2 linked regions of the Saccharicrinis fermentans DSM 9555 = JCM 21142 genome follow. The protein of the gene in region 1 binds, or shares a complex with, the protein of each later gene. Links are inferred from orthologs where the notes say so. Each region holds a gene or a part of one and is shown on either strand. Other genes may lie near its edges.

Region 1 (8,853 bases):
TAGTTAATTTTTAATACTTAGGGTTTTTTTCAACATTTTATAAACAAAAAAAGTAACCTATTCATCATACTAACCGTAACAGGGGGAGGAAAACAAATATAAAAAGTGTTGTGATATGAGGAAAATCTTACTGCTCTTAATACTTATGGTGGCGGTTCCAAAGATTGGTTCCAGTCAAGTTGAAAAGTACAAGTCTGTATTTACACTAAACTTTATCCGTTATATAGGATGGCCAGATGATGCCAAACAAGGTGACTTTGTTATTGGTGTCTTAAAAAATTCGAAAATTGCGGATTGGCTGGTTAAACAATCAGGTGGTAAAAAGTTCGGTTATCAGAATGTAGTCATTAAGCAGTTTAATTCTGTGGATGAAGTGACTGATTGCCAGGTGTTATATGTTTCTTCTAGTGTTAATTTTTCGCGTCATTCGGAAACTTTGTTTTCAAAGATTGGTAAAAGTTCACTGGTAATTACCGAGGCCGAAGGGGCTACCAAACACGGTTCAGTTATTAACTTCGTAGTTAGGGATAATAATTTGAAGTTTGAAATTCATGATTTAAACGCAAAAAATTTAGGTCTTAGTATAAGTTCCAAACTTTCTAATATGGCGGCTGCTATTAAAAAGTAGGATTAGATGAAAGGGGCTGAGAGTATTTTTTACATTGAAAAATTTCTTATGACCTGATTCATGTGACCATTGAAAAACAATTTTAGACAAATGAAAATAAAATTAAATATCGCACAAAAACTGATTGCTGGTTTTAGTATTCTATTGCTGGCAATTCTTATTAATGGAGTTTCTACTTATTTTACCCTAAATAATAGTCGTTCTTTAAGTGATCAGATTACCGGAGTGTATAGTCCGTCAGAACAAAATATACAACAGTTGAAGGACATGGTTATTAGTTCCAAGGCTTTGATAAAAAGTTGGGTTTTTATTGACAGACAGCCTGGTACTTCCGATAAGGTAGTACTTGAAAATTTGCACACAAAAGATTATCCTGCTTTAATTGAAAAGCTTACTAAAAATCAAAAGCAGTGGGATAAATCTGATCAGGATATCTTTAACTCAATTAAGTTAAAAACCGATTCATTGTTTACCAAACATCAATATATCATGAGTAGTTTGAACTCGTTTGAGGCTTATGATGATGTTATGGTGATATTTGAGGTGGAACCTATGGTTCAGGAAGACGGTGAAATCATCACATTGAGTAACGAAATTGTGGAGGAATTAACGGTATTGGTTGATAAGTTTAATGGATTAAATACTGCATCTCTTAAAGAAATGGATGATTCATTTGCTTGGTTCAACGGATTTGTGTTGATGATGGTTATTATTTTGGTGGTTGTTTCTGTTGTTATTGCTTTTTGGTTGTACAAGAGTATTGTGGAGCCTTTAACAAAAGGAGTTGCTTTTGCGCAGGCCATTGGAAAGGGTGATTTAACAGCTGAACTTGAGATTGAGCAAGATGATGAAATCGGAAAATTAGCTGATGCTCTTAAAGCTATGGCTTTAAATATCAAAAATATTGTAATAGCAATTAAAGAGAATGCAAACGATCTAGTATCTAGTGGAAAGAGCGTTAAAGATAGTTCAGTACAGTTGTCAAAAGGATCTGCTGATCAAGCAGCCTCCGCTGAGGAGGTGTCTACCTCTATTGAAGAGATGGTTGCCAATATTGATCAAAACACGGAGAACGCTGTTCAAACAGAGAAAATTACTGTTGAAACCGCACAAGATGTAAATGTAGCAGATAAGCTGTCGTCAGAAGCAGCTAGTTCTATGAAGAGTGTGGCTGAAAAAATTACGATTATTGGGGATATTGCTTTTCAAACCAATATATTGGCACTGAATGCTGCCGTAGAGGCTGCTCGTGCCGGAGAGCATGGTCGAGGTTTCTCTGTAGTAGCTGCCGAAGTACGTAAGCTGGCTGAGAGAAGTAAAGTGGCTGCAGATGAAATTCATAGCCTGGTGAATGGCGGACTAAAAGTTTCACAAGAAGCGGGTGAGAAATCGCGCTTATTGGTGCCAGATATTGAAAAAACAACTCAGCTCATTAAAGAAATTTCAGCAGCAAGTTTAGAGCAAAAAACAGGGGCCGAGCAGATTAATATGGCTATGCAGCAGTTAAACCTGATTACTCAGGAAAATGCTTCTTCATCTGATGAGTTAACACAAAGCGCCGAGCAGTTGGCCGAGTTAGCAGATAGGTTAAAAGAAGCTGTTAGTTTCTTTACCATCGGCGATGAAGGTAATGAACAGACAAGTACTGTTAATCAGGATTTGGATAGTCACGCGGAAACAAAGAAAAAAGCGTCAGGTGTACAAAAGAAACCTCGCCAAACCAATGTGTCCGGAGGAAAAGATGACTTGATTAACCTGGAAAGAGAAATGGATATGGATAATTATGAAAAATTCTAGGGCAATATACTATTAAAGCTGCTATATGGAGAAACCATTTTCACTTGAAATAAAGCATGATGACAATAAGCAGGAAGTGATTCTTTCCGGCGAATTGATCATTAACCATGCGGATATTATAAAAGAAGAGTTGATGAAAACAATTGACTTTTCAAAACATCTTAATGTAAAGGTTGACAACCCAACCGGAATTGATATTACCTTTATACAATTTATTCTTTCGATTAAATTGGCTTATGAAAATAAAGGGCTCCCATTTAATTTGGAGGGAACATTCAGTGATGATATGTCCGCTCTGGTTGTAAATGCAGGTTTTAGAGACCTTTTTAAACTATAGAAAAATATTAACAAAATTATGGCTAAAACAGTTCTTATTGTTGACGATTCTGAAAGTATCAGGGAAGTTGTAAATTTCACCTTGCAAAACGAAGGGTACGAAGTTTTGGTAGGTATTGATGGGGAGGATGCTCTTCAGTTTTTAGATGGAAGAACCATCGATATTATCATTACCGACTTGCATATGCCTAATCTAGATGGCTTGGGTTTAATACGTAAAGTAAGGGAAATAGATGCCTATAAGCATATTCCTATTTTGTTTCTGACAACAGAATCGCAAGCGGCTAAAAAGATGGAAGCGAAACAAGCCGGTGCGACAGGGTGGATTATTAAACCATTTGTTCCAGCTAAACTATTAAGTGCTATTTCAAGAGTTTTAAGATGATAGAAAAGATAAAAAAAGGTTTTATCAACGATACGCTTAATGATCTAAAGACCATCGAAAATGATTTAAATGCCGATATGGCAAACAATGCACCTGAGGGTGTTGTTGAAAAGGTGTTTATGACAGTGCACAAAATTAAAGGTACTGCACCAATGGTTGGCATTGAAGGTCTCGATGATATTGCCGTGAAAATGGAACGGGTCTATAATGCGATCAGAAATGGTAACCTTTCTTTGTCAGAGGAAATAGTATCCAATACGATGAAGCTTATTCCTGCTTTGAAAGCAGAATTGAGCAATATCCAACAGAATAACCTTGATTCGGAAGACGTTAATAAATCATTACGTTTTTTTGAGTCTCTAATCTAGTAAAAAGCAGGCGGATGATTGATAAGTTTAGAGCCAAATTTGTTGAAGAATCACTCGACAATGTGCATGACCTCGAAGAAGCTTTGTTGCTACTTGAAAATGATAGGTCAGACAAAGAAATAATTGAACGTATTTTTAGAGCTATGCACTCTCTGAAGGGTGGTGGAGCTATGTTTGGTTTTAATGATTTGAGTGAGTTTACGCACCATTTAGAAACTGTTTATGACTGGGTTAGGAATGGAAAACTGGCTGTTTCTGAAGAGATTATTTCGGTCACTTTTAATGCTATTGACCAAATAAAATATCTGCTGGATGTGGGTGATTTATCCGATAATTCAGATAAACAGGAATTGGCAGCATTAACACGTAAAGTACAAGGATTAGTATCCGATTCTGCGGTGGAAAAACCGGTTGAAGAATCCAAGGATAACAATATTTCGGAAGAGAAGCCTTCTGATCACTCCAAAACATATTTAATCAACTTTAAGCCTCATGCAAACATTCTGCAAAATGGAACCAATGTTATGTTTTTGTTGGATGATTTACATGCCTTGGGTAAGGCTGTTGTCTTGTTCAACGATGAAAAGGTTCCTGAGTTAAGCAAATTAGAAGCACAAGAATGTTATGTTAGTTGGGATATAGTTTTAAATACGAGTGAGGCACTTAACGAAATTCAAGATGTATTTATCTTTGTGGAGGATGAGTGTGATTTAGTGATTACAGAGGTATTTGATGGTGATATTATCGATCATGTTTTGTTTGAGGAGATTATATCTAAGTGCCAACGTAAGGAGGAGAAATTAAGTGCTGCATTACTTAAAGGAATATCCTGGGGAGGAGAAGAAAAAAAAGTATCCGCTGAAAAAGCAAAGAAACCGCAATTAAAGGAACATAAGATTTCCAGCATCAGGGTGGCATCCAATAAAATTGATGAACTGGTTAATTTGGTAAGTGAGTTGGTGACCATTCAGGCACAACTAAATTTGTATGCAGAAAAGAAAAGCGGTGATCCACAAATCATTATGCTTTCTGAAAATATACAGAAGTTAACTCGACAATTGAGGGATAATGCCTTTGAAATTAGCCTGATTCCTATTCAAAATGATTTGATGAGGTTTCAACGGCTGGTGCGTGATTTATCTAAGGAACTGAATAAGGAAATAGATTTTATCATTGAAGGTGGCGATATTGAGTTGGATAAGAATATTATTGAGCACTTAACCGATCCATTACTTCATATGATACGAAATTGTGTGGATCATGCCATTGAGATGCCTGATGAACGTATTAAAAAGGGAAAGAATCCCAAAGGAAATATCATATTCAGGGCCTATTACGAAGGTGCTAATGTAATTATAAAGATTATTGACGACGGTAAGGGTATTGATCCTAATTTCATCTTGAATAAGGCCATTAATAAGGGGCTGGTTGAAGAAGGGGTTGAGCTAAGTAAAAAGGAGATTCTAGATTTGGTTTTTAAGAGTGGATTCTCTACCAAAGAACAAGTATCAGACCTGTCGGGTCGCGGTGTTGGAATGGATGTCGTTAAACGAAAAATTGGTGAAATAAGGGGAGAAGTCTCCATTGATTCAGAAGTGGATAAGGGGACTACAGTAACTTTAGAGTTACCCTTAACGCTATCTATCATTGATGGACTACTGGTTACAGTTGCTCAATCGCAATATGTCATTCCTATTTCTGCGATTGAAAAAATTTATCCTTTGGAAAAAGAGGATAAGAAAAATATTTTCAATGATGTGATTACTTTAGGTGGAGAACAATTCCCTGTCATTGGATTGAGGAGTGTTTTTAAGGAAGCGATTACGGATGAAAAGGAACACATTATTCAAGTCAAATACGAGGATAGACAAATTGGTTTAATAGTAGATGAAGTAATTGGAGAATACCAAACAGTGGTTAAACCATTTGGAAGGCTGTTGAAAGATCAGGAAGTGATTTCTGGAGCTTCTATTATGGGGGATGGTTCTGTTGCTATGGTGATAGATACTAATAGGTTAGTTCAATTTCATTCGAACCAAAAATTACATAAATAACTATGGAAGGTGAATTTGTAACAATAATTTCCTTTGGTCTTGGCGAACAAACATTTGCTTTTGATAGTCTTAAGGTACGTAATATACTCCCTTACGAAGGGAATTTGACCAAAGTGCCCAATACACGTGAGTTTATCTTAGGTGTTATTAATCTGCATGGTAACATTGTACCAGTGACAGATATGAGAAAAATAATGGATATGGAAGATGCGGAACGTACAAAGGATACGTCTATCATTATAGTGTCGCCTGAAGATAAGTTAGAATCTCAATTCGGTATTATGGTTGACATGGTTAAAGAGGTTTTTGAAGTACCTTTGGATCAAATAAAACCAGCCGTATTTGAAAATAAAATGGGTTTGATCGAATGCTTTGAAGGTACGGTTAAGGTAAAAGATGAATTTGTTCATCTGATTGATTTAACGCATGTTGTATCACAAATTGAACGAAAAAATTAATTGATATGGAAGATATTAATAATTCATATCTGTCTTTTAAGGTGGGGTCGGAGACCTTTGCAATTCATGTAAGCAAGGTGAATGAAATACGCGAATATGAAGTGCCGCGTAACATGCCAGAATCTATTTCCTTTATGACTGGTGTTATCGATCATAGAGAAGAAGTGATTCCTGTGATTGATACAGGTGTTAAGTTTGGGATGAAACCCATTGAAATAACACCTTTGACCTGCATCATTATTATTGATGTTAAAAGAAAAGATGATGATTCTACTTTAAAAATGGCCATTCTTACAGATGCCGTAAGCGATGTTTTTGAGGCTGAAGAGAAAGATTTTAAGAACATTGATAATGATTACAGTCCTAATTATATTCAGGCTGCAATTAATATAGATGAACAGTTTTATTTGATTTTGAACTCAGATGAGGTGTTCAGTCAAAATGAGATTATAGAACTAAGCAGAATTGTTGATGAAATAAAAAAATAGTGACAGATCCAAGTAATATATATTCAAATGAACTTGATTGTTTCAAGGCTGAACTTTCTGAAAAAGACTTTTCAGCATTTAGTAGCTTCATTTTTAATGAGTTTGGTATTAAAATGCCACCCGTTAAAAGAGTGATGTTACAGGGACGTTTGCTCAAAAGAATCAGGCAGTTGAATATGAAGTCGTATAGTGAATATAAGGATTATTTATTTAGTGCAGAGGGCCAAAAGGAGGAAATATTCAATTTTTTAAATGTGGTAACAACCAACAAAACTGATTTTTTTAGAGAACCGGTTCATTTCGATTTTTTAAAGAATGACGTTTTGCCTATGTTTACTGAACGTGGAACAAGAGAAACCTTTAAAATTTGGAGTGCTGGTTGTTCCAGTGGTGAAGAATTGTATACCATTGCGATGACCTTAAACGAGCATAAAAGGGAAAATGCCGGATTTACCTATAAAATGTTGGGTACTGATATTTCTCAGAATGTGTTGAGTAAAGCAGCCAAAGGTATTTATGCCAGTAATAAGGTGGATATTGTTCCCTTGGAACTTAAGAAAAGATATTTACTAAAGAGTAAAGACAAAGAAAATCCTACTGTAAAGGTGCGTCCTGAATTACAAAGTAATTTAAATTTGAAGTATCTAAACTTAATGGATTCAAATTATGCCAATATTAATGAGCTGTTTGATGTGATATTTTGTAGAAACGTTTTAATATACTTTGATAGGGATACACAAGAAAGTGTAATCAATAAATTAATTACGCATCTAAAACCAGGAGGAATATTTTTTATAGGACATTCGGAATCGTTGACCGGAATGGATGTACCATTAGAACATATTAAACCAACAATTTTCAGAAAAAAACAAAGCACAAAACTACAACCATGAATAATTTATCTGACAGACAATTGCTAAAGGAGCTCAGACAACGGCTTGAAAAAGGAAAAAGCAGCGAAAAGGAGATTAAGGATCTTACATTAGAATTACAAAGTGTTTCTAAAAAGCTGAAAGATTCGGAAGCATTAAAAAGTCACTTTATATCAAATATATCAAATGAAATAGTTAACCCCTTTACATCTATTCTCGGGTTGTCAAAAGCCATACTGTCTGTTGAAAAACACGATTGGAAGAAAGTGGTGTCTATGGTTGCTTTGATTCATTCAGAAGCGTTTAACCTGGATTTTCAGTTGAAAAATATATTTGTAGCGGCTAAAATTGAGGCGGGTGAAATAGCACCTAATATTGCCAAGGTAAATATCAGAAGTTTGCTTCAAACGGTGGTTGATTCATTTAATATCATTAGCCGTAAAATGGGTATCTCTTTTGATATTCAGTTTAATATTGATCATGGTTTTGGTAAAAACTTTTATTTCAAGACTGATTCAGAAAAATTGAAACTTATTTTAAGCAATCTTATTAATAATGCTTTAAAATATAGTTATAAAGATAGTAAAGTTATCATATCTATTTGGTTAGACGATGATGATGTATTAAAGATCTCGGTTCAGGATTTTGGAACTGGTATCTCAGAAAAAAATCAGCAAACCATTTTTCAACGTTTTAAAAGGTTGGATACCGGCATTAATTCTATCAACCGGGGTCATGGTTTAGGACTGTCAATTACGAAGGCTCTTTTGGATGTATTAAGTGGTGAAATAGAAATTTCAAGTAAAAAAGGAGATGGCTCAACCTTTACCATCAGTGTTCCGGAGGCCAAAAATATTGTAGATGGTTTTAGTGGTGATGGTAACGATATATTCTTCGATGAAGAGGACGAGATTTTTTAAGGATAAATAGATGAGTCAATATTTACAACATTTTTTATATCCTTCCTCTTTGTTTGCAAGTAAGGAGCCACACCTGGTTAAAACAATACTGGGTTCGTGTGTGGCGGTGTGCTTGTGGGATTCTAAATTGAAAATTGGAGGTATTAACCACTATATGTTGCCCAACTGGAATGGTAATGATTTGGCATCTCCAAAATATGGCAATATAGCTATTGATAAGTTAATTGATAGGATGCTTTTTTTAGGATCAAAAATCGAAGACTTGCAGGCAAAAGTATTTGGGGGAGGTGAAATGATGCAGACAGGGAGTTCTAAAGCCAAGATTGGCGAAAGAAACATAAGGCTGGCTATGTTAATGCTGGAGGAAAGAAAAATTCCGGTGGTGGCATCCAGTACTGGAGGTAGAAAAGGAAGAAAAATAATATTTTTTACCGATTCTGGTGAAGTAAGACATAAGCTGTTGGATAAAAATAAGGATTAGAAGATGATCCTTAGGGCGAACAGTTGGATTATGTGAAGCAAATGACTTTTTAACGTTGTGATATGA
Region 2 (8,819 bases), 1.9 Mb from region 1 along the record:
GGCTATGTTTTCAACTACATTGCCGGCAAATAAATCCAGATTTTGAGGTACACAGGCTATATGTTTTCGGAGGCTGTTACTGGTAAAAAAGTTAATATTGCTGTCCCCAATGCAAATTTTACCTTCGTTTAAAGGATAGAGGTTTTGTAGTAAGGAAGCCAAGGTGGTCTTTCCAGAACCGCTTTCACCAATTATAGCGGTAAGTTGTCCTTTTTTAATTTTTAGGTCAAAGTTGTTGAATACCTCAACCCGTGTGCCATAACTAAACTTAATATTGTTGAAGCTTATATCTCCGATTAAGTCAGGCTTTAGTTCAATTTTATTGCTTTCGTCTTCCCTTTCCAGATCCATTATCTCAAACAAACGATCGGCTGCGATCAAGGCATTTTGAATAGTTTTGTTCGTGCCTATTAATGAACTTGCGGGGCCGGTGAGATAGCCGATAAGTGCATAGAACGAAAGGAGTTCGCCCGGGGGTATTTCCTGATCGATAACAAAATATGATCCTGACCAAAGAAGGATAATAGTAAATAACCTGCTGATAAATTCGGATGAATTACCCGAGAATAGCGAGTTTATTCTGGATTTATATACCGTTTGTAATAATGAGATAAAACGTGTTTCGGTTTTGATATTGGCAAAACCCTCTAACCCAAATTGCTTGATGGTTTTTACCGAGTTTAACGATTCAACCAACTGACTTTCCAAATCGGCGGAACTCTCCATCAGTTTTCTTTCCCATTTTTTATTTAGCGCATTGGTTATAGCATATGTGATAGCATAAAAAGGCAAGATTAACGACATGATGAGGGCAAGTTTCCAACTATACATAAACATTAAAGTATAAGAGAAAATAATGATAAATGCGTTTACAATAAGCGATACTGCTGTATCATTAATAAAAGCCCTAATCTTTACCGCATCGTTGATTCTCGAAATTATTTCTCCGACCCGCATGGTGTCAAAAAAAGCGTTGAGGTAATTTCAACAGGTGCTTATAATATCCAAGTATCAATTGCGCATCGATCTTTTGCCCGGTGCGGAGGATCAATACCGACTTAGATGCACCGATAAATATTTGAAAAAACAGAATAATTATCATCCCTACGCTTAATAGATTTAGCAAATTTTTGTTTTGATCTATTAAAACAAAGTCTGTTATTTTTTGGATATATATTGATGTAGATAATCCTAGAACAGTATATAGTATTGCACCTATTAGGGATTGAGTAAGAATGCTTTTGTGAGGTTTTAGCAGAAAAGCAAAGCGTTTTAGGTTTGAAACTTTTTCGTTACCTGAGGTAAAGTCTTCGTTTGGTACAAGCAATACCAATACACCTGTCCATTGTTTATTAAACTCTTCAATACTTTGTTTGTGGATTGAACCATCACCGGGATCCATATATTCCACCTTTTCTTTCGAAACCTTATAAATAACAATATAATGATGTAATACTTCCTTTACAACAACATGGGCAATAGCTGGCAATGGAATTTTGGGCAAGGCGTCAACGCCACCTTTTACCCCTTTGGCTGTAAATCCCATTTTTTCAGCTGCTTTTATTAATCCCAATACATTGGTTCCTTTTTTATCAGTACCGGCCATCTGACGGATCCTAGAAACAGGTAATTTAAGTTTGTAGTGGGTTGCAACAGAAGCCAGACAGGCTGCCCCACAATCAGTAATATCTCTTTGTTTCATATGTATTAAAAACAAAGATATATTCAATTATCTTTTGACTTCCCATTGAATTTTCTTTTTCAGTATTGGGATTTGTCTTTACCGAAATAATCGGGGCAGGTTATCCTTTTTTGTGCTGAACCAGGTTTGCTTAGCTCCATATGGCTGATGTGCTATTATCTAATTGCTTGTAAATATTTCCGGTCAAAACATTTGTACTCTGCAATAAAATAGCTACTTTTGCGGCCGCATTTATTAATTTAATTAGTATAATTATGTTGAATCATTATGAAGCCGTTTTCATTTTGACTCCCGTTTTGTCTGATGTACAGATGAAGGAAGCGGTTGAAAAATTCCGTTCTGTGATTACAGAAAACGGAGGTGAAATGGTAAACGAAGAGAATTGGGGGCTACGTAAGTTAGCGTATCCTATCCAAAAAAAATCGACAGGTTTTTATAACTTGTTCGACTTTAAAGTACAACCTGATGCAATCGCCAAGCTAGAGCTTGCTTTTCGTCGTGACGAGCGTGTTATTCGTTTCTTGACATTCAAGATGGATAAATATGCAGTTGCTTACAGTGAGAAAAGAAGAAAAACCATCAAAGAAAAAAAGGAGAAATAAGCCATGGCACAAAATCAAAGTGAAATCAGATATTTAACTCCTCCATCGGTTGAGATCAAAAAGAAAAAGTACTGTCGTTTTAAGAAAAACAAGATCAAGTATGTTGATTACAAAGATCCTGAGTTTCTTAAGAAATTCTTGAACGAGCAAGGTAAAATTCTTCCTCGTCGTTTAACTGGTACATCTTTAAAGTATCAAAGAAAAGTTGCAACAGCTGTTAAGCGTGCTCGCCACATTGCATTGTTGCCTTATGTTACTGACTTGATGAAATAAAAAAGGAGGACAAAAAATGGATGTAATATTAAAAGATGACATTGCCAACCTTGGTCACAAGAATGAAGTGGTAAAGGTTAAGAATGGATATGGTAGAAACTACCTTATTCCACAAGGGCTTGCGGTTTTGGCTACTCCTTCTGCTATCAAAGTACATGAGGAGAATATGCGCCAGAGAGCTCATAAAGAAGAGAAAATTAAGAACGATGCGCTTGAGGTAGCCAAAAAAATGGAAGGTCTTTCATTGACTCTTGGTGCCAAAACAAGTACAACCGGAAAAATATTTGGTTCTGTAAATACTATTCAAATTGCAGAGGCATTAGAGAAAGAAGGTTATACTGTTGAGCGTAAGAATATTTCTATTAAAGAAGACCAAGTGAAAGAAATTGGTAAATATGTGGCGACTATCAAACTTCATCGTGAGGTGAAAGTTGAGGTTAACTTCGATGTAGTTGCCGAATAATATAGTATAAACTTATACGAGATACATTTTCAAACAAACAGGGAAAGCCATTTTGCATTGCAGAATGGCTTTTTTCATTTTTGTTATTGAGAATTATGAAATATGGTTATGGAAAAATTGCAACCCTCTATGTTTTTACTTGAATATGTTTTCAAGATTAGAAAGGTCTAAGGCAGCGGTAACGAGAGGATGCACAACTGATACAGAAATAGTACAATACCTCATCCCCTTCAGCTAGCCAACTTTACGACTACAACAACTCTTCCACTTAATATCCCTTCTGGTAAAAATAGAGCCGCCGGTAGCTCCGATGATAGTACTTCTTTCACAATTTATTTTATCCGTTTCTATTTAGTGGCTGCAAGAAAACGACTGTTTTTTCTGTCTTTGATAAGAAACGAACATGAATTTTAGCATTCTAAAATACACACAGAAGAATGATTAAAATTCATCGGGAGTTCCATATGACCATTGAAAGACAAATTATAATCATATGAAAGCTTCAAAGACAAGGCTTTCGATATTTTTGAAACCAAGGAGTTTGCTGATTGTAAATGACTGTTTAATACCTAAATAAATACTTATTTTTCAACAGATCCAACATTTGTGCGTGATCCCTTTGTGGGGCATTGGGGATGGGTGAGTACCGGACGAAATAAGAGTAGATTTTGATTATATACCGGAAGTGATTTTATTCATGATCCAGAAAGTTTCGGTCAAAGGATAATAGCAATGATTTTTTGCAAAAAAAAAGGCCTCAACAAAAATAGAGGCCTCTGAATCTTTTTTTCGAATTTACTTGTTTAAGTATTTCGATAATGTTTCCATTAAAATTTGTAGTCTGATTGGTTTAGCCAGATAATCGTCGCAACCAGCTTCCAGGCATTTTTCTCTTTCGCCCGACATCACGTGTGCAGTTTGTGCAATGATAGGTACATTTTCATCTACTTTTTTGATTTCTCTAGTAGCTGTGTATCCATCCATGATGGGGAGTTGAAGATCCATTAGAACTAAGTCAATGTCGTTTTCTTTGTACATATCAACGGCTTCTTGGCCGTCTTTTGCCCAAAGTATTTTGGCATTTGTTTTTCTAAGGGCGGCATCAAAAAAGATTTTATTGGTATCCACGTCTTCAACCACAAGGATTACTTTATCTCCCCAATTTTGATTAAGGGAACTGCTTATATTTTCACTCATAATGCGTCAGAAATCTAGCAAATGAAATTTTTCGTACGGCTAAAATAATCTTTGTTACGGGAATAACCAAATAAAACAAAAATAAAAGGTTACAATTTTATTGCATTTTTTTTAAAATCTGTATGAATATTATCACATAAATTGATTCATTACATTAATTTTGGTACCTATTAAATCATTGTACAAAAGGCGCGATCAGGTGACTAAATATATATATATCATTTTATTGGTGGGTGTTTGTAGTTTAAGACTTGATGCTCAGCATCCTATAGGAGAGGCGAAGATTGATTCCATATACCATACTTTATCTTTAGAAGAGAAGGTGCGTTCATTGTTGGTTCGGCCTATGATTGAGCCATGGACCGAAGAACCTGACTCTATACCTAAGTGGGTGAATATGGAAAAACTTTTGATTTCGGAGGGGAAAAGACCTCTCATGTTGTCTGATATGATGATAAGGTCGGCTCTTTTGCGTGGAAACAATAGAGATGTGCGTGATCGCTTTATTAATTTGTTGTTACGTAAGAGACTGGACGGTGCATATTTTCCCATGCAATCACCCTATACCTTGTTGTTTCAGGATGTGGATTCTCAACCCATTGATTTATTCTTGAATCCCATTGGTCGATTAGTGGTACCTTATGTGGATGAAGGTGCGGGAAACAGGGTGTTTATGACCAATCTCTATAAATTACCTAAGGATATACTGTCGCAGCAGCAACTGTTGTTAAAAGAGAGAAGTCTGTCGTCTTCGACGCAGCATTTTATAAAAGGTGCTGGCTGGAGAGGTGTTGCAGATGTAAAAGGACTATCGGAAGAGCCTACGTTGGATATGCTTTTAAAACACGGAGGTTTGATTTATTCAGATGATGCAGAAAAGGATTTTAAGATTTTATTGCGGGTATTCGAGAATCGTGTTTTGCCGCAGCAATTGTTGGAACAAAGCTGTAAGAAGCGTTTGTTATTGGAGAGCTTGCTGAGCCATAAACCCAAGCCTATGGTCTATGGTGCGTTAAATGAAGAAATAGACAACCTTGTGCGACAGCTTTACGAGAAGGGGGCTGTATTACTGGAAAATAAAGGTGTGTTGCCTCTTCGGGAGTTAGAGAAGCGTTCGGTTGTGTCTATTCATATTGGAACTGATAAGGAATCTGTGTTTCAGCAGACATTAAGTAAGTATTGTTCTGTGAATCATTATGATATTGAAGGAGTTCCAGATGTGGCGCACGTTGCCAAATTGCGAAAAAGTATTGCTGGGTTTAATACTGTGATTGTGGGCGTTAATGGAGATTGGTTTGAGGATGCTATGAATGCGTCTTTATATTCTTTTCTTCATCAGATTTCGTCATCGGCCGAGTTGATACTGGTTCATTTTGGTTCGGGTAATCGACTGAAAGACTTGCCTGTTGGTCACCCTTTTAAGGCCATATTACTGTCTTATGATATGAATAGTACAGCACAAGAGATTGCTGCTCAAATAATATTTGGAGGAGTGGGAGCCCAGGGGATATTGGCCCGTAATATTGATAAGCGTTTTGCCTTTGGATGTGGGGAATTGACCCATAAAAGTCGTCTTGGGTTTGCACCAAGTTATAGTGTGGCAATGTCGGATACGCTAAAGCTAATTGACCAGGAGGTGTATAAAGCAATTCGGGAAAGAGCTATTCCAGGATGTCAGGTTTTGGTGGCTAAAGACGGGGATGTGATCTATAATAAGGCCTTTGGTTATCATACTTATAACAAAAAAACGTCATGTTGAAACAAGTGACCTTTACGATATTGCCTCTGTAACTAAAATAGTTTCCTCGATACCGGCTATTATGAAGATGTACGACGAAGGCCGGATAGAGTTGGATGATTCCTTGTCGCATCTGATACCTCGTTTGAAAGGGAGTAATAAAGCAGGGTTGAAATTAGATGATATAATGATTCACCAAGCAGGACTGCAGTCGTGGATTCCCTTTTATCTGCGCGCCATCGATAAGGAAAGACTCAAGGGGGATATATACAGTCGCCGATACTCGAGCTTATATAATATTAAGGTGGATAAGAGTTTGTATATGAATAGAACAGTGCGGTATAGAACAGATGTTTTTAGGCATTCATCCAATGATGACTTTAATATTCAGGTTAGTGCCGGGTTGTATATGAATAAGGGCTATTTGGATTCCATGCGAATGGGTATTGATACTTCGCAAGTACAAGCTAATCCTACTTATAGATATAGCGATCTGGGTTATTATTATTTAAAGGAGATTATTGAAAATAAATATAATAAGAGCCAGGATGTGGTTGTGGAAAATACCTTTTATAAGCCTTTGGGTGCGGAGAGACTGATGTATTTACCCTTGAGGAAATTTAATAAGAGAGAAATAGTTCCCACCGAAAATGATGTTTCTTTTCGCAAAGAATTGATTCATGGATATGTTCATGATCCTGGAGCTGCTATGTTAGGAGGTGTTGGTGGTCATGCAGGCGTATTTGCATCGGCAGAAGATTTGGCTAAGATGTTACAGATGTATTTGAATAATGGTTATTATGGCGGTGAGCGATATATCGATTCGAGCACCATAAATATTTTTACCTCTGTTGTTAAAGAAGGCAATAGGAGAGGATTGGGTTTTGATAAACCGATTCTTGATCCTAAAGTGTCTGGTCCTACTTGTCGTGAGGTATCTCCTTCTTCTTATGGACATTCTGGTTTTACTGGTACATTGGTTTGGATGGATCCTGAATATGATTTAATGTATATCTTTTTGTCCAATAGAATTCATCCCAATCAATATAATAAAAAGTTGATTAGTGGTGATGTACGAACCAATATCCAATCGGCTATTTATCGTTCCTTGCCTGAATATTGGGAGAAAACCAAAAGAAAGTAATCTGTCTGTTTTGGGGTGTTTGGAATCCTTGTGTTCAATCCTTCCCTATTGATGGTGAACAGGGAAGGATGATCTTGGTCTGAATGCTCAGTATAGTGTTTTGAAGCCGGTTTGTTGAAGCGAGAAGGGCTTGTACAACATATACTAAATTTTTCTTAAATGCTAAGTGAGTTTATAAAAGGTGGAGAAAGCTTTTACTGCATATGTTTGATCCAGTACTCCGCCAAGCTCGCGCACTGAGTGCATTGCCAACATCGGATTTCCCATATCAACGGTACGAATATCCAGCTGTCCAGTGGAAACATTACCTAAGGTTGAACCGCCAGCCATATCGGAGCGGTTGGCAAACTTTTGATAGGGTACGCCCGCTTTTTTACAAATAGTTTCAAATACGGCTCCAGAATCTCCATCGGTGGTGTATTTTTGATTGGCGTGAATCTTAATGACAGGTCCGCCATTGATCACCGGGTGTAAAACGGGGTCATGTTTTTCTACCAGATTAGGATGAATAGAATGAGCCATATCGGCCGATATCATAAATGAATGATAAATGGTGCGGTAGAAGTCGTCCTGCTCATATCCTAATGCGGTGTTGATGCGATGTAGTATATTGTTGAGTACAGGAGAACCTGCTCCTTGTTTGGTCACACTGCCCACTTCTTCGTTGTCGAAAATGCAAAGCATTTGAGTGGTTTCTGTGTTGTTAGCGTCCAGTAATGCTTTGAGACCTGCGTGAGCCATGGCTAGGTCGTCCAGTTTAGGTGAGCTGATCATTTCGTTATTCATACCCACGAGGCACCCTTTTTCAAATTCGTAAAGGCTTAAATCAAAATCAATAATATCGTCCTGATTTACATCAAGTTCTTGGGCTAGTAGGCCCAGTAAATAATTGTCTTTTTCGAAGGTGTCATTTACAATGCCCATCAAAGGGAGCATGTCTTTTTGCCTGTTTAATATGATTCCTTTTTCATTGATTTCGCGATTTAGATGGATTGCCAGGTTGGGAATGATCAATAGAGGTTTATTAAAGTGAACAAAGGCTGATTGGGGAAAGAGAGGGTGGTCACCCTTAAGGCTAACTCTGCCAGAAATGGAGAGTGGGCGATCGAGCCAGGTCATTAGAATAGGACCTCCATATACCTCAGTATTTAATTTGAGTAGCTTTTTTTCTACCAATATCTCCGGTTGTGGCTTTATTTTAAATCCAGGGGAGTCACTGTGGGCACATATCATTTTGATTCCTGTATCCGGAAGTTCTTTTTTTCCGATGGAAAAAGCAAAGATGGCTGAATCATTTTTGGTTGTGAAATATTTTTTTTCTTTTTTCAATTTCCAAGAGTCTGTCATAAGAAGCTCTTGGTAACCATTTTCCAATAACTCTTTTTTTATGTTAGAAACCGCGTGATAGGGAGACGGACTTTGGTAAATAAAATCAATCAGTTCTTGTGCCAATGTTATTTCGTTGCTCATATTCTTATTTTTTTTATCGCAATTTATAAATTCAATCGATATTTGTACTAACATTAAAGTATGAGTTTTGTTATGTACCGAAATATCATATTGCTTTTTTATCATTCCTTGTCCCCTTATAGTGTGACGGAAAAAATAGCAAGCTTTCATTCATGTGAGAAGTGATTTGATGAAGATTTGTTAGATCCTGAAAATGTAGAACTGTAAATGATGTGCATTTGCTAAATAAT

Evidence for each region.
Region 2: the proteins of CYTFE_RS0118010 (region 1) and CYTFE_RS0109780 are in contact, whole or in part, in a crystal structure (PDB 1U0S), measured with the Thermotoga maritima proteins. The link is inferred for Saccharicrinis fermentans DSM 9555 = JCM 21142 from one-to-one orthologs. Residues at the interface, in WP_004081040.1 of Thermotoga maritima: Lys186, Gly188, Thr189, Gln190, Leu191, Ser193, Ala194, Arg195, Tyr197, Leu198, His201, Glu223, Ser247, Ser248, Ile249, Ala250, Asp251; in WP_004081049.1 of Thermotoga maritima: Ser82, Ala83, Met84, Gly85, Gln86, Gln87, Val90, Ile91, Ile94, Lys95, Lys99, Asp100, Phe101, Val103, Lys104, Gln107, Arg110, Glu113, Ala114, Lys117.

The regions. Positions count from the first base shown.
Region 1 is NZ_KI912107.1:4,415,032-4,423,884, reverse strand. Bases 3,054-6,048 are described here. They hold CYTFE_RS0118010 (chemotaxis protein CheA), read left to right. Parts: upstream 3,054-3,528; coding sequence 3,529-5,568; downstream 5,569-6,048. Other genes in these bases: CYTFE_RS0118000 (chemotaxis protein CheW), read left to right, coding at 6,032-6,048; CYTFE_RS0118005 (chemotaxis protein CheW), read left to right, coding at 5,571-6,026; CYTFE_RS27140 (Hpt domain-containing protein), read left to right, coding at 3,143-3,514; CYTFE_RS0118020 (response regulator), read left to right, coding at 3,054-3,146. Also shown: CYTFE_RS0118035 (YfiR family protein), read left to right, coding at 116-628; CYTFE_RS0118030 (methyl-accepting chemotaxis protein), read left to right, coding at 719-2,425; CYTFE_RS0118025 (hypothetical protein), read left to right, coding at 2,451-2,762; more of CYTFE_RS0118020, read left to right, coding at 2,781-3,053; more of CYTFE_RS0118000, read left to right, coding at 6,049-6,514; CYTFE_RS0117995 (CheR family methyltransferase), read left to right, coding at 6,514-7,407; CYTFE_RS0117990 (sensor histidine kinase), read left to right, coding at 7,404-8,306; CYTFE_RS0117985 (chemotaxis protein CheD), read left to right, coding at 8,317-8,787. UniProt on the Bacillus subtilis protein: Involved in the transmission of sensory signals from the chemoreceptors to the flagellar motors. CheA is autophosphorylated; it can transfer its phosphate group to CheB, CheY or CheV.
Region 2 is NZ_KI912107.1:2,467,614-2,476,432, reverse strand. The notes cover bases 2,537-5,497. They hold CYTFE_RS0109780 (response regulator), read right to left. Parts: upstream 4,238-5,497; coding sequence 3,836-4,237; downstream 2,537-3,835. Other genes in these bases: CYTFE_RS28685 (hypothetical protein), read left to right, coding at 4,437-5,497; rplI (50S ribosomal protein L9), read left to right, coding at 2,594-3,040; rpsR (30S ribosomal protein S18), read left to right, coding at 2,537-2,577. Outside these bases: CYTFE_RS31490 (peptidase domain-containing ABC transporter), read right to left, coding at 1-957; CYTFE_RS31485 (cysteine peptidase family C39 domain-containing protein), read right to left, coding at 962-1,702; rpsF (30S ribosomal protein S6), read left to right, coding at 1,957-2,304; more of rpsR, read left to right, coding at 2,308-2,536; more of CYTFE_RS28685, read left to right, coding at 5,498-5,996; CYTFE_RS26000 (serine hydrolase domain-containing protein), read left to right, coding at 5,959-7,119; CYTFE_RS0109765 (M18 family aminopeptidase), read right to left, coding at 7,282-8,589. UniProt on the Bacillus subtilis protein: Involved in the transmission of sensory signals from the chemoreceptors to the flagellar motors.